Regions from separate parts of the Yersinia massiliensis genome, predicted to be linked through region 1. Evidence: predicted binding sites of a transcription regulator. Region 1 holds the regulator's gene; each other region holds the start of a gene.

Region 1 (5,381 bases):
CAATGTCAAATCCGTTGGAATCGATGGTACCCCCACCGGCCAACAGTTCGAAGACGCCTGCCCCAGTGAAACTGATGAAATTAGCATTTGAGGCGCGGGCTTGCAGTGTGCCATTATCAAGTGACAGGGTTCCCTGACCAAAAATCTGTCTGGCACTGACCAGACCACTATTTTCAATCAACAATGTCCCGTCGCCGTCTCCTCCCACGGTCAAGTTGTTGGCATTATGCCACTGTGATCCTGTGCCACTCACCGTTACCACGCCGACACCGGTAGGATATAAACCAATGTAACTGTTCTTCATCACAGACACTAAACCACCATCGACGATATTCAGTGTGCCGTTGCCTTGGAATCCCGTCGCTATTCCAGCCATGATATTCCACTGCGATCCAGGGCCAGTTATTGTGACAGCGCCTGTGCTACTTGCTCGATAGCCGATAATGCCGTCATTTCCCGCGATAGCTATACCGCCATTTTCAACCAGCAACGTACCACTACCTTCACTGCCTACATTAATATTGGAAGCGTTTATCCATTGCGATCCAGAACCGGTTATTGTGACGTTTCCTGTACTCCCTACTAGGTTGCCAATAGCATTTATTACTGGAATGTCTGGGGTACCAGGATCCTCATCTGACACGATACCGCCATTGGTGATAATAAGTGTTCCGCTGCCTAAATGGCCCACATTCAAAACACCAGAATTGTTCCATTTCGATCCCAAACCATCGACGGTGGCTATTCCTGTCGCACCAGCATTGTAACCAATAAAACCATAGTCACTTGATACCCTCCCCCCGTTTGAAATATGAAGTTCTCCGTTTGTGGTGACCCCCACTGTCAAATTACCGCCGGCATCAAAAGGTGAGGCTTCTGAACCTGGCACCGTCATTATCTGCCCACCATCAATTGTCACTGCGGCATACGTAGTCCCCTCAATCAGCATCAATAAAAATGCAATGACTATATATCTGGCAAAAAGGGAGTAATGAACCTGGCATGATTTTCTTTTAACAGAAGAAGTCAATAAATGCTTCAAGTCAGGATTATTGCGGTGGCTTTCATCGGCAGCGGAGCCTGACAGCGCTGAATGTATAGGAGAAAGATATATAGGCATCGTAATGTACCTATTAAATGAGGGGGGACTTACTGTTAAGTATATTATTCAAACCGACGCCGGTGAAAATATTCTACAAAATCGAAGAGAGTATTATTCAACCTTGCTTCATTCGGAAAAATGCGGTCGTAACGCTCTCGATATGCCTCCCATTCTTTCTGATCACGCTGAATCTCGTCACTTCTTACTTCGCCAAATACCATGATGCGGTTGCCGCTGCCAAGCCATGGCTGAAACGGTATGCATGACACTGAGATGCGCGAGTATCCGCCGCAAATTACGTTCCATTTCAGAAAGTTGTGTATCAGAGGCCACTTGAGGTAATTGAACAAAGTCAGTGTCTCCACCAAGGCTGTCAGATTCCAACCGCTGCTGGCATTGCTGAATCGCCATCTCGCATAACTGCAAATAATCCGTGGCTTGTTTGGTGCTCATCATCAAATGAGGGGTGCCGGCAGATGGCGTGGATTCAATGGAAAGGTGTTTTCGCGTCAAGATAGTCATCTCATTGATATGGGCCGCAATCAGCTCACTATGGGTTGCCCATAGCTGCATATCCGCCAAATATTGAGAGTTGAAACCCGGTTCTCGCATCGCCTGATTCAGCGAGCTGAGCACGGCATTACTGGCTTTATTGACCTGAATGCGATCATAAGATAGCTGGGCAACATCCGGTGGCGTCGGCGCTAGCAGTAAGCGTAGGATATTCTGATAAGCGCTCAGTGCCTGATGGGCATTCTTACGCAGTAACCCGTTTTGCCACTGTGGCCACAGCCATAATGCGCTGGCAAAGGCCAGTGCGCACCCGATCAAAGTATCCAGTAGACGTGGGACTAAAAAGTCAGCCCCCTCGCCTGTCAGCAACTGCAAAATATACACCGCTGTGATGGTTCTACCGATGACCGATAGCCCGTAGTTCTTACGTTGCACAAGCGTGGCTGCCAATGTGATGAGCAGCATAATGCTCAGTGTCGTCCCTTCCGGCATACGTAGATGCAATAAGCCCGCGGCTAAAATCAGCCCGACCAAAGTGCCGAGGGCGCGGTGATGAATGCGGACTCTCGTGGCGTTATAACCGTTTTGCGTTACCAGCATCACGGTAAGTAAGATCCAGTAGGGTTTTGGCAACTGCATCAATGCCCCAATATAGCTGCCAGCGGCTAGTGTGACGCCTAATCGGGCTGCATCGCGCAATGCTGTGGAGTTAAACGACAGATAGCTGACGATCGCGGACCATAAGGGTTGCTGTTGTTGCCCTGACATCAGCTCACGATCGTACAGGGGACGTCGATTACTCAGAAGTTGGTCAATTTGGCGGATATGGTAGTAGCAAAATTGTGCCACAGGATTATCGGGGTGCTGCTGGGCGATCTCCTCTAGCTCAATGAGTGCATCGCCGGTGGTGAAATGGTTTGTCGCATGATGATGATAGAGAATGTCATCAGCAATAGTGCGCAACTGAGCCACGATAACTTGGGCGTTGCGGCTCAAGACGGCTTCAATTTGACTGTGTTCCACCAATGCTTGTACTTTCTCCGGCTGATTCAGCGCCGCAGTAACATGCTCCTGCAGATCGAGCGCCATCTGAAATAACCCCAACAGCCGTTTTTGCTCTTTCTTCGTCGCATTTTTAATAAGATTAAATTGTTGATAAAGCTGATTAATTTTATCCATTATCTTTTGCTGTCGATCGAGCAGCGGCGGGAGGGCTTTTTCTGGCTCTATATGCTGTGATAAAAAATTATATTTAGCGTCACAATAATCTGCTAGTAAATCATATAGTTGACTTAGAGGCTCGCGAATGGGCTGGTCTTTGCAGAGCCGAAACCACAACCAATTAAAGACGCCGTACCAGAGCGTTCCTACCGCGCACAACAGTGGCGCTTGCCAGATAGGCGCACGGTCCACCATGCTGAGGCTAAAGATGGCGGCAATTAACGCGGCAGGTAATAAGCGGCCATGGAGCGGGCTGATCGCGCCATTAACACCGAGCAGCAGCGCCAGCCCTAACATGATCCACGGCAAGGGAATGTGCCACAGCAGTAATTGCTGCGTCAGGAAGCTGGTCAACGTGAAGAGTGCGCCACCAATAATCAGACGGCGGAAAAAATGCTGATGGGGAGTATCCAGCGCCGCAATATTGCAGCAAGCAGGGATCAGAGCAAACATCAATCCGAGCCGCAGCTCGCCAAGGGCAAACCCGAGGGCGGCGGGAAGACAGAGCACCAATGTTTGGCGTAACGCGTAGTTCACTTCAGGATGATAAATAACCCGTTGCCATTTCATGTCGGCCCCAGAAATTTATGGTTTACAAACCTGCGTGAGAAAACCGGTACCGAGAGTTTCGGCACCGGTTTTGAGGGAATTAACGAGTGCCGTAAACGACAATCGTTTTACCGTGTGCGGAGATCAGGTTTTGATCTTCCAGCATTTTTAGTATCCGCCCCACAGTTTCGCGGGAGCAGCCAACGATTTGACCAATTTCCTGGCGGGTAATTTTAATCTGCATCCCATCGGGGTGGGTCATGGCATCAGGTTGTTTTGCCAGATTAAGCAGTGTTTGTGCAATACGCCCAGTCACATCAAGGAAAGCAAGGTTACCCACTTTCTCGGATGTAATCTGTAAGCGGTTCGCCATTTGCGAAGACAGGCGCATCAAGATATCTGGGTTGACCTGAATCAGCTGACGGAATTTTTTGTAAGAAATTTCAGCCACTTCGCAGGCAGTTTTTGCTCTAACCCAAGCACTACGCTCTTGGCCTTCTTCAAATAATCCAAGTTCACCGATGAAATCCCCTTGGTTTAGATAGGAGAGAATCATCTCTTTACCTTCTTCATCTTTGATAAGCACCGCAACGGAGCCTTTCACGATGTAGTAAAGCGTTTCGGCCTTTTCACCTTGGTGAATCAGCGTACTCTTCGATGGGTATTTGTGAATATGGCAATGAGACAGGAACCATTCGAGAGTCGGGTCTGTTTGTGGCTTGCCGAGAACCATTCGCTGTTATCCTCTGTTGTTATCGCAGCCTAACTAAACAGGGCTCAGAGTTCCCTGTACGGCGTGCTTATAAAATACACTTTCTTTATACCCACCATCTTGACGCCTGTTGGGTATAGCATATTAATTTGCTCAACTGCCGAAAGGTATAGCCAAGATACCTACTGGATAGAAACCTTACACTGAGTATCGATCACTACCCAATTTAATTCTAGAAACAATACTTTCGGTTCTGTTTGTAGCACAGGATGAGGTCAGTGTCTTGTGTTGTATCGCTTCAGCATGATGAACATCGGGTTACATTGCGACTTTATAAATGAAAGGGTAGTCTGGATCAGAAAATTTAACTGGGAGCGAGCGTTATGCAGGCACGTGTGAAGTGGGTTGAGGGGCTGACATTTTTGGGTGAATCAGCGTCAGGGCATCAGGTTTTGATGGATGGTAATGCCGGTGATAAGGCACCCAGCCCGATGGAAATGTTGCTGATGTCAGCAGGTGGTTGTAGCGCGATTGATGTGGTCTCTATTTTGCAAAAGGGGCGTAATGATGTGCGCGATTGTGAGGTCACACTCACCTCTCAGCGCCGTGAAGAAGCGCCGCGTCTGTTTACGCAAATCAATTTGCATTTTATCGTTAGCGGTAAAGGTCTCACCGACAAAATTGTTGAGCGTGCAGTGGAATTATCAGCAGAGAAGTACTGCTCTGTTTCTCTGATGCTAGGTAAAGCAGCGACCATTACCCACAGTTTTGAAATTCGTGACGTCGCTTAAGCGTGTTTTTCGTCCTTGAAGCTGCAGGAGGTTGCATCCGCTCACCCCAATCACTGACTGAGGTCAGTTCATTGGGATAAGTCCGCTTGCCGCCGCCTTGCAGTTCCAATCGCTATGATGCGTAAAACCAAGATGTCTACGTAAAGCGTTAAATGATTTTTTTGCCTTCCAGCAGTTGCTGCACCAACGGGGCCATAATCAGCTCCATTGCTAATCCCATCTTCCCGCCCGGCACCACCAATGTATTGATATTGGAAATAAACGAGCCTTGTAGCATTGCTAACAAGTAGGGGAAATCAATCTGATCCAAGCCACGGAAATGAATAACCACAAAACTTTCATCCAGCGACGGGATGGCTTTCGCGGCAAAAGGGTTTGAGGTATCGACGGTCGGCACGCGCTGGAAGTTAATATGAGTGCGTGAGAACTGCGGCGTAATGTAGTTGATGTAATCCTCCATGGAGCGTACAACGGAATCCATCACCGCTTCACG
Region 2 (5,381 bases), 2.0 Mb from region 1:
GTGCATGACGGTGAGCAAATTGTTATTGGTGGCAATGAGAGTTATGTCTCAGTTTGCCGGCGTCATTATAAAGAAGCCATTAAAGCTGCTTGTCTCTAGCATTATCGCTAAGCGCTAAATAATGGCTATAAGATGCCTCACAGGTTTCATCTTTGAAATTGTGGGGTAACTTAGCTTCTATTGTATTCATGTCGTATCAGACAATACAACGCCAGCCAAGATATGGCGTTGGGTGATGACGATCCATCGCAGTTCTATTCCTCGATTGTCATAATCGCTCTAGTTTTTACATACCACTCAGTCTTTAAATCTTTAAATCTTTTTCTTGTCCAAGAGTCACGCCAAAATATCAGGTCTGTCAGGCTCATTTAAACGTGCGCTGTTGCCACGGAATAAGCCATGCAGAGTTACCATAGGAAGGGGGAGGATTAGCTCTGTGAGCCTTGTTTGGTGGGTTTATGACGAATGCTAAAGGAGTCGCGGGAAGAGTTCAGTTTGAGACCATAGCAAACATTTTAGGTCTGGCCATAAAAAGAAACCCTCACAGGCAATAGCTTGTGAGGGTGATATCTTCGCGACTCACCCCATCCGGAAATAGGGTTCGTACATTAAGATAATTATTTTTTAGCTTTTTTCTCAGCTTTAGCTGCAGGTGCAGCTACAACTGCAACTTCTTCACGGTCAATTTCTTCGCTGAATTCACGGCCGTAATAAGTATCCATCAAGATCTGTTTCAGCTCAGAGATCAGTGGGTAACGTGGGTTAGCACCGGTACACTGGTCATCAAACGCATCTTCAGACAGTTTGTCTACTTTGGCTAAGAAATCGGCTTCCTGAACGCCCGCTTCACGAATTGAAACAGGGATCCCCAATTCAGCTTTGATTTCATCTAACCACGTCAACAGCTTCTGAATTTTTTGTGCGGTACGGTCGCCCGGTGCACTCAGACCCAGATGATCTGCAATTTCAGCATAACGACGACGTGCTTGTGGGCGGTCATACTGGCTGAAAGCAGTCTGTTTTGTTGGGTTATCATTCGCGTTATAGCGAATAACGTTCGAAATCAACATGGCGTTTGCCAAGCCGTGCGGAATATGGAACTCAGAACCCAATTTGTGGGCCATTGAGTGACAGACACCCAAGAAGGCGTTAGCAAATGCGATACCTGCAATGGTCGCGGCATTATGAACACGTTCGCGCGCAACTGGGTTTTTAGCGCCTTCGTTGTAACTGGCTGGCAAGAATTCTTTCAACAGTTTCAGTGCTTGCAGCGCCTGACCATCAGAGTATTCGTTCGCCAACACAGAAACATAAGCTTCCAGTGCATGGGTCACCGCATCAAGACCACCAAAGGCACACAGTGACTTAGGCATATTCATAACCAGGTTGGCGTCAACAATTGCCATATCTGGAGTCAATGCATAGTCAGCCAATGGATATTTCTGACCTGTTGCATCGTCGGTCACTACCGCGAACGGTGTCACTTCTGAACCCGTACCTGATGTGGTGGTGACCGCGATCATTTTCGCTTTCACGCCCATTTTCGGGAACTTGTAAATACGTTTACGGATATCCATAAAGCGTAATGCCAGTTCTTCAAAGTGGGTTTCTGGATGTTCGTACATGACCCACATAATTTTTGCAGCATCCATCGGTGAACCACCACCCAGCGCGATGATCACGTCTGGTTTGAAGGAGTTCATCTGCTCTGCACCTTTACGCACGATGCTCAGGGTAGGGTCTGCTTCTACTTCAAAGAAGACTTCAGTTTCGATACCGTGAGATTTCAATACGCCAGTGATTTGGTCAGCATAGCCATTGTTAAACAGATAGCGGTCAGTCACGATGAAGGCACGTTTTGCACCGTCAGTTGCCACTTCTTCCAGTGCAATAGGCAGGGACCCACGGCGGAAGTAAATAGATTTCGGGAGTTTATGCCACAACATGTTTTCTGCTCGCTTAGCCACAGTTTTCTTGTTGATCAAGTGTTTCGGACCGACGTTTTCAGAGATGGAGTTACCACCCCAAGAACCGCAACCCAGCGTCAGAGATGGCGCTACTTTGAAGTTATACAGGTCACCGATACCACCATGAGAGGCAGGGGTGTTGATAAGAATTCGGGCGGTTTTCATTTTGTCGCCGAAATACTTAACGCGAGCAGGTTGGTTATCTTGATCTGTATACAGGCAAGATGTATGGCCGATACCGCCCATTTCCACCAGTTTCTCTGCTTTTTCAACAGCGTCTTCGAAGCTCTTCGCACGATACATTGCCAACGTAGGTGACAGTTTTTCGTGAGCGAAAGGTTCGGATTCATCAACAACTTTAACTTCACCGATAAGAATTTTGGTATTGGCTGGTACTTTAATACCTGCCATTTCAGCAATCTTAGTGGCTGGCTGACCAACGATAGCCGCGTTCAGGCCACCATTTTTCAGAATAATATCTTGAACAGCTTTCAGTTCTTTACCTTGTAACAGGTAACCACCGTGAGACGCGAAACGCTCACGAACGGCATCATAAACCGAATCTACAACGATGATGGACTGCTCTGAAGCACAAATCACGCCGTTATCAAAGGTTTTAGACATCAGAATAGAAGCAACAACACGCTTAATATCCGCTGTTTCATCAACAACAACTGGGGTGTTACCCGCACCAACACCGATCGCTGGTTTACCAGAGCTATACGCTGCTTTAACCATGCCTGGGCCACCTGTGGCCAGAATCAGGTTAATGTCTGGGTGGTGCATCAGCTGATTAGATAACTCAACCGTTGGCGCATCAATCCAACCAATAATATCTGCTGGCGCACCTGCGGCGATAGCGGCTTGAAGCACGATATCTGCGGCTTTATTGGTTGCGTCTTTAGCACGTGGGTGTGGAGAGAACACGATACCGTTACGGGTTTTCAGGCTAATTAACGCCTTGAAGATAGCGGTAGAGGTTGGGTTAGTTGTTGGTACGATACCGCAGATTAAACCGATAGGTTCAGCAATAGTAATAGTACCGAAGGTTTTATCTTCTTCTAAAATGCCACACGTCTTTTCATCTTTGTAAGCATTGTAGATATATTCAGAAGCAAAGTGGTTCTTGATCACTTTATCTTCCACAATACCCATGCCTGATTCCTCAACCGCCAATTTGGCTAAAGGAATACGGGCATCTGCTGCAGCTAAAGCTGCGGCACGGAAGATTTTATCAACCTGCTCTTGAGTGAAGTTGGCATACTCGCGCTGGGCTTTCTTGACGCGTGCTACTAGCTCGTTAAGTTCAGCGACATTCGTTACAGCCATAATGCTCTCCTGATAATGTTAAACTCTTTTAGTAAATGAGCTGTTGAAGCAACTAGTATAGTCAGGCTCTAGCAAGCTGTATGAGCAAATAGACACAGTTTTATTATCTTACTTTCTCATTCTTACCGCTGATTTACTGAAAGAGCTTTTATTCACGAGTAATAAAGGTGGGGGGATAAACGACTTTTTTCAACCTTTAACCCTAATTAACTTGTGATGTTCTTCTCTACCACTGACCAGAGCTTAACTATTCTTAGGTATGTTTTTCGTGATTTAAATCACAAAAACGTGAAGCTGACACCATTCAGCTATTATTTGTTGAGAGTAATTATCATTTGAGGGAATTAACTTATAATTACTGACTTTTAAATATCACTAACATCACAGAAAATTAACAATAGATATCAATTAAAATGGTGATTGAATTTCAAGTATAAATGCTGGTTTATTCCATGGATTCCTACAGCTAATTCTATTACATTAGCGCGCATATTGAGCGTGGTGTTGTCATAAAGGTTATTTTCAGTAGAAAGAGCTGCAATTGAACACTGGGTTTATACGAGGCAGCTTATGCGCATTGTCAGTCTCTTTTTCGACGCAGGATGACGACGAACGGGCATGAAGGTGTGTTGTTTGGGGCATTCGTTATAATGGTTTTTCATCTGTGATGCATTTATCAGCAATTGCGTGGAGTGATATGTGAGTCAATCATTGTTGGACCTTTCAGGTTACATCAAGTTTTTTGTTGGCTTATTTGCACTGGTAAACCCAGTCGGGATTTTGCCGGTATTTATCAGTATGACCAGCTATCAAGCACCGGCGGGTCGGGATAAAACTAACTTAACGGCTAACCTTTCTGTTGCCATTATTTTGTGGATCTCCCTGTTCTTGGGTGATGCAATTCTAACTGTATTTGGTATTTCTATTGATTCATTCCGCATCGCGGGCGGGATTCTGGTTGTCAGCATTGCGATGTCAATGATCAGCGGTAAGCTCGGCGAGGATAAGCAGAATAAGCAGGAAAAAACAGAAACAGCGGTGCGAGAAAGTATTGGTGTTGTCCCATTAGCATTGCCGTTAATGGCAGGCCCAGGTGCGATAAGCTCAACGATTGTCTGGAGTTCCCGCTATCATAGTTGGCAAAATTTACTGGGATTAACTGTCGCGGTTGCCTTGTTTGCATTTTGCTGTTGGCTGTTATTCCGCGCCGCGCCGCTATTGGTTCGATTGCTAGGGCAAACGGGCATCAACGTAATAACACGTATCATGGGTTTGCTGTTGATGGCATTAGGTATTGAGTTTATTGTCACAGGAATCAAAGCACTTTTCCCTGGGTTACTTTAGAACATTCCCACGCATTATTATGAAAGGCCGCAGGTTATTTACCTGCGGCCTTTTTGTTTATCTCATCTCAATCCTGATATAAATAAGCGCCTTTTTGGTGCAAATAGTGTATTAATTTTAATCTATTGCACTTAAATATTGCAGGAATAACCTTTAGGCTAAAATAATTTAGCTTAAGGCATATTTGTTTGTCTTTAATAATCGTCATACCAACCTTCCGTTGAAAACAAACACACAATTTGTTGTTAAAATGCTCACATCATTCTGTGGGGCTTGTGCTGAATTTATCTAGATGTTATTAGTGATTACACTCCAATGAGTAGGTGTTTATTCTGGCTAAGGCTAAAATGTTAATTTTATGTGTCTTTAACGATTTTCAAGACTTCTTTTTTATCTGAAAACTAATGTCTTTATGACTTATGATCATGATAATAAACATTTTAATTATGATTAACTGCGTAAATACAGAGAGTAACTATCGTTATACAGCCCTTAGAAAAGAGAATTACTTAACATTTCTGTAAAAATTATTGGCGTCAAATTTAGGCATCTGTTAGTTTCCGGACAACATGGTAATGAGAGATTTCTTGCTTATTCAATGAAACCGAGCCTCAATTTTTTATTTTTGGAATAGTTATTGCTAGTCGTTGTGGGCGGCAGATTAATACAAACCTTGAGAAAAACATCACAAATCTCGTAAAAGGGCAGTTAGACATGCAAATAAAGTTTAAGCAGCGACCA
Region 3 (5,381 bases), 2.0 Mb from region 1:
GACGAAATTAATAATGAATTGCGGTTGGTGCTTTATTCCCCGAAAAATGCGCGAGAATATTTGAAAAAACAATATCACTCATTTGAATGCGTGTTTCTTTTGTCGCACTGGCAATATGCGGCAGTAATACAACATTATCCATTTCAATCAATGCCTGTGGCACATTCGGTTCATCGGCAAAAACATCCAGACCCGCACCGCCAATCTCTTGCTGTTGTAATGCCTGAATTAATTCGTCCTGATTAATCATACTGCCACGGGCAATATTGATCAGAATGGCATGGTTTGGCATGGCGGCAAAAATGGTTTTATCCACCAAACCCGCACTGTCTTTCCCACCTGAAATAGCCACCACCAGAATATCGCTTTGTTGCGCAAGGCTGATTAAATCAGGCACATACTGATAAGGCAGACTGTCAATGTGCGCGGTATCGGTATAAGCAATCTGCATATCGAAGCCCGTAGCGCGGCGAGCAATCGCTTGACCAATACGACCCATACCAAATACGCCTAAACGTTTACCCGTCACTTTGGACGCTAAAGGCAAGCTGCTGTGCGGCCATTGCCCTGCCCGAAGGAACTTATCGGCCTGACATAAGCGGCGGGAGGTGGCAATAATCAGCCCCAGTGCGGTGTCTGCCACATCGTCGGTCAGTACGCCCGGAGTGGTCGTGACAATGATTTTACGCTCACGGGTATAATCCAAATCGACCGCATCCGTCCCGACACCAAAGATGGAGATAATCTCGACTTCAGGTAATAACGCCAATACTTCGTTAGTTACCCCAATATCACCGCGGGTCACAATACCTTTAATGTTCTTGCCCTGCTCCGCGAGGAATACACCCTGATCCGCGACGTCGAAGAGTTTGTAAACCGTAAAGTTTTGCTCCAGCTTCTCAGTCAAATAGTCCATCACCGGCGCAATAATTAATACGGCTTGTTGGGATACATTGGTTGAGCTGTTTTTCATTACGAGTACCTGACCATGTCAATAAATCAAAGAAACTAGAATGGCGGCAGGTCATCAGCAGACGATTGAGCCATTCAGCGAATGTCGTTATAAGACCTGTTTTCAATGTTTTATTTTGTGATGCAGGTCACTGTAAGTCATGTTAAAAAAACATGTTACCGGTAACGTGAGCGAGCTATCATTGTCGAAGCTGAATTGTTTCAGCTAAACAGATGAGCGTTAAAAACTTATGTCGTATCTTCACTGAAATGTTATCTGCTGCTGTGATTTGTTATCGCATGAAGCGAGTGATAGCAAAGGAAACCGCAAAGCGCGACTGACTGCCATTGAGTCGCTCAAGGGCAGAATATGACGGGTAACAAAGCGTGCTGACAGCGTAAAAGGGTTAAATCGTACCGCCCAGAGAAATGCGATAGTGGAGATCAACCTGTTCAATTGTCGGGATTTTTTTGATTTTTTTAATCAAAATCTCCGCCGCGACTTTGCCCATTTCAAAACGTGGTGTGGTCACACTGGCCAGCACTGGCGTGGTGGCCTGACCGATATCTAACCCATGAAAGCCTGAAATAGCCATTTCAGCTGGAATGACCATGCCCAATTTCAAGCATTCTTGTAACACCCCCACCGCCATATCATCATTGGTACAAAAAATAGCATCAACTTGCGGATACATTTGTCGTGCCAATGCCAGCATCCCAGCGCCGATAGAAACGGATGAGACTTTGTTCGGGGTAATATGCAATGGGGTAAAACCTGCATCACTCATGGCTTGGCTATAGCCTTGATAACGCTTGCGATCACGGATATCAGACATCGAACCGAAGTAGACAATATTTTGCTTTCCACTGGCGAGCAGCGTTGCGGTCATATCATAGGCGGCTTGATAATTATTAAAGCCGACGGTAATACGGTTAAATTGAGGCTCCAGATCCATCACCTGTGCCACGGGAATCTCTGAAGCATTCAAATACTTATCCGCACGTAGGGTATGCTCGGAGTCTGTTAGAATTAACCCCGAAATTTGGCAGGAGAGTAGATTAATGATTTGCTCTTCTTCCCGCTCTTTACTGTAGTTATAGTTGACCACCAAGGTTTGGTAGCCGCTGGCGGCAGTCACCGACTCAATACCGGCCAATAGATCGGAAAAAATCTGGTTATTAAAGGAAGGGACTAAGATACCAATACGTGGGATTTTTTGATTAAGCCCCGTTTCCCCTTCAGGATCAGCGCTGTAGTTAACTTCAGCCATCACCTGAGCAATGCGTTCACCGGTTTCTGGTGCCACTTTTTCCGGCGTGCGCAGATAGCGGCTAACGGTCATTTTGGTCACGCCGGCCAGTAGCGCAATATCTTGTAACGTAACACGCTGGTTTTTCATGGCAAATACCTAGGACAAGAGTGCGGGATAGGTTAGGTGATTATGCACTGTTAGCTTGGGTAATGAAAAGCATGTTACCGGTTAAATATGCCATAACAATGCGAATGGCTACGATTAAGTTATTTTATTATCAATAAGTTAATCTTTAGTCATAGGGTAAAAAGAGCAAAGTCCCTGCTTGCAGTGGCCTTTTTCTGTTCTCAAGGCGATGTGGCTCACGTAAGCGGTAACAGCTTGTCGTAACATGATTTAAAGTGATCTGCGTCACAGTTCGATAAGACAGAAAACGGTTTCATAGTCACAAGTTTTTTGACGGCCAGATGAATGGAAATGCCGTTAGTGATAATTAAATCTCTACCTGCTTTAAGACAAGGTTAAGGAATAATAATAGTTTTATTGTTCTAGCTTACTTTTTATTGTTCTAGTTTGCTATTACCGAAAATGAATTATTGCCGTGTTCGTTCAGCAGTAATCAACCATGACATTTATTTTATATGCCGCCAGATAAGCGACATTAGGAATCGACGATGAAGAATCTATTTTCATTAGAAAAACGCAAAGTATTAATTACCGGTTCCGCACAGGGCATCGGTTTTTTATTAGCCAAAGGTTTGGCTGAATTTGGTGCTGAAATCATTATTAATGATATTACTGCCGAACGAGCAGAGAAAGCCGTCACTGAATTACGGGCAAGTGGTTTTATTGCGCATGCTGCTGCTTTTAATGTGACTGACCATGATGCAGTTAAAGCCGCCATCGAACAAATCGAAAATAGCATTGGCGCTATTGATATCTTAATTAATAATGCCGGTATTCAACGCCGCCATGCTTTTACCGAATTCCCAGAAAAAGATTGGGACGATGTGATTGCCGTTAACCAGAAATCTGTCTTCTTGGTATCACAGGCTGTCTCTCGTTATATGGTCAAACGTCAACGCGGTAAAATCATCAATATTTGCTCCATGCAAAGTGAACTTGGTCGCGACACCATTACGCCATATGCCGCCTCTAAAGGTGCGGTCAAAATGTTGACCCGTGGCATGTGTGTCGAACTGGCCCGCTACAACATTCAAGTCAATGGCATCGCCCCTGGTTATTTCAAAACCGATATGACCAAAGCCTTGGTTGATGATAAAGCCTTTACCGATTGGTTGTGCAAACGGACACCGGCGGCCCGTTGGGGTGACCCAGAAGAGTTGATTGGTGCGGCGGTTTATCTGTCGTCGAAAGCGTCTGACTTCGTTAACGGGCATCTGTTGTTCGTTGATGGTGGCATGCTGGTCGCCGTTTGATGTGCGAACTGACATTGGTCAATGGCTGATACCGAGGAAAGCTATGTCTGGTAAATGCATTATTGTCATGGGTGTCTCTGGCACCGGTAAATCCTGTGTCGGGCAGGCACTCGCACAAGCGCTTAATGCTAAGTTTATTGATGGCGATGACTTACACCCTCGCGCCAATATCCAAAAAATGGCATCAGGCCAGCCACTCAATGATCAAGACCGTGCTCCATGGCTCGAGCGATTAAGTGACGTGGCATACAGCTTACAGCAAAAGAATGAAGTGGGTTTTTTAGTCTGTTCGGCACTGAAAAAGCAGTATCGCGACCGGTTACGTGCAGGGAACCATGGGATTCGTTTTTTATGGCTGACGGGTGATTACGATTTAGTGCTGCACAGAATGCAGCAACGCGCAGGGCATTTCATGCCTGAGAGCCTGCTAAAGAGCCAGTTTGCGACGTTAGAAGTGCCAGATGCCAGCGAACCGGATGTTGTCCAAATTGATATTTCGCCGGATGTGGCCGGTGTGGTGGAACACTGCATTGCTGCACTGGCATCTGAGAATAGCGTGAGCCATTGCGCCTAGCGCACAGGCCACACACAAAGACAGGAAGAGTTATGATACTTGATGAATTGAAAATTGCGGTGAATAACCCGTTGTACCCCGAGGTGATCCGCCGGACCTTAGCGGCGATCAGCCAACTGGATTTAGCTCATCTTCCGGCGGGTGAGCAAGAGATTGAAGGACGTGAAATTTACCTCAATCATATTATTGCGACGACTAAACCGCTGTATGAGCAGGCACCTGAATTACATCGTTATTACATTGATATTCATATTTTGCTGGAAGGCAGTGAAGTCATTGGTGCGTCACCTTCGACTCAGGGGCAACGTCCCACCATGGATTTTGATAGTGAGCGAGATTACGGCTTATTTGAAGGGATCAGCACAGAAACCTTGTTAACACTGGCCCCCGGTGATATCGCCCTGCTCTTCCCCGGTGAGTTGCATCGGCCAATGGGGACACTGGCAGAGGTTGGGCCGATTCGCAAAATTGTGGTGAAGGTAGCAGCGCATCTTATTTAATCGAATAACTCATTCGGTCATTAGCGTTTCATCGTTCACCTTGCGCACGTAAGGTGAACACTAAACGATGGTTAACCACCGTTAAACGCGTTCTTATAACAGACGAAACTTGATTCAGTCCCCCTAATCAGCATCTATGCTCACCGCGGACCCTAACGGGTTCTTCCCTTGCCGATCGCGCTTCGCCGCCAACCACAAGCCACTATTCTTCATCGCATAGCCAAACACCACGCCAACCAACAGCGAAACTGTCACAAGCTTCCAATTGCCATTACCGGCAAAGGTCGCGCATGCGCCGATAAAGGTACCGGGAACAAAAGATAGCCACTGCTGACAGGCCTGAATACACATCAAAAACGCAACGATACCTGTCAGTACATACCCGAGGATCGCCCACTCTGGCTGCAAGGCGCTGCCCTGAATGATCATCATCGCCCAGAACACTCCGCTTAAGCAGGTCAATAGCGTGATGAGCAATCCCTTTAAGCCACCTTGTGGGCAGGCGAAATAAGCCGTACAGCCTAGAAAACCGGCCCAACTGATCAGCCCAAGGCTGACCGCAACCCAGCCCCAAATGCCTGAGAGAATGCCTGTGGTAATCGCAATCATCAGAATAATGTTCATCAGTATTGACCTGCGCGAGAGTGTTTTTAAACAAAGTATG

The links. Region 1 encodes CRP, which controls carbon source genes, mostly activating them, when cyclic AMP is high. Its sites were predicted from a motif close to ATGTGANNNNNNTCACAT; they were not measured.
Positions count from the first base shown of each region.
Region 2: adhE (bifunctional acetaldehyde-CoA/alcohol dehydrogenase) is a predicted target of CRP. The motif match lies at 3,508-3,525, and genes of this name have one in related genera.
Region 3: idnO (gluconate 5-dehydrogenase) is a predicted target of CRP. The motif match lies at 2,604-2,621, and genes of this name have one in related genera.

Region 1 covers NZ_CP028487.1:259,106-264,486, forward strand. The annotation lists partial or broken gene DA391_RS24665 (hypothetical protein) at 212-1,120, opposite strand; gene DA391_RS01070 (YccS/YhfK family putative transporter) at 1,298-3,406, opposite strand; gene crp (cAMP-activated global transcriptional regulator CRP) at 3,486-4,118, opposite strand; gene DA391_RS01080 (OsmC family protein) at 4,481-4,888, shown strand; gene DA391_RS01085 (phosphoribulokinase) at 5,037-5,381, opposite strand, start outside.
Region 2 covers NZ_CP028487.1:2,280,530-2,285,910, forward strand. The annotation lists gene DA391_RS10740 (thymidine kinase) at 1-99, shown strand, start outside; gene adhE (bifunctional acetaldehyde-CoA/alcohol dehydrogenase) at 618-3,296, opposite strand; gene DA391_RS10750 (YchE family NAAT transporter) at 3,996-4,640, shown strand; gene DA391_RS10755 (ABC transporter substrate-binding protein) at 5,355-5,381, shown strand, end outside.
Region 3 covers NZ_CP028487.1:3,282,897-3,288,277, forward strand. The annotation lists gene DA391_RS15230 (2-hydroxyacid dehydrogenase) at 8-973, opposite strand; gene DA391_RS15235 (substrate-binding domain-containing protein) at 1,359-2,351, opposite strand; gene idnO (gluconate 5-dehydrogenase) at 2,879-3,643, shown strand; gene DA391_RS15245 (gluconokinase) at 3,687-4,217, shown strand; gene DA391_RS15250 (YhcH/YjgK/YiaL family protein) at 4,250-4,717, shown strand; gene DA391_RS15255 (DUF1097 domain-containing protein) at 4,841-5,341, opposite strand.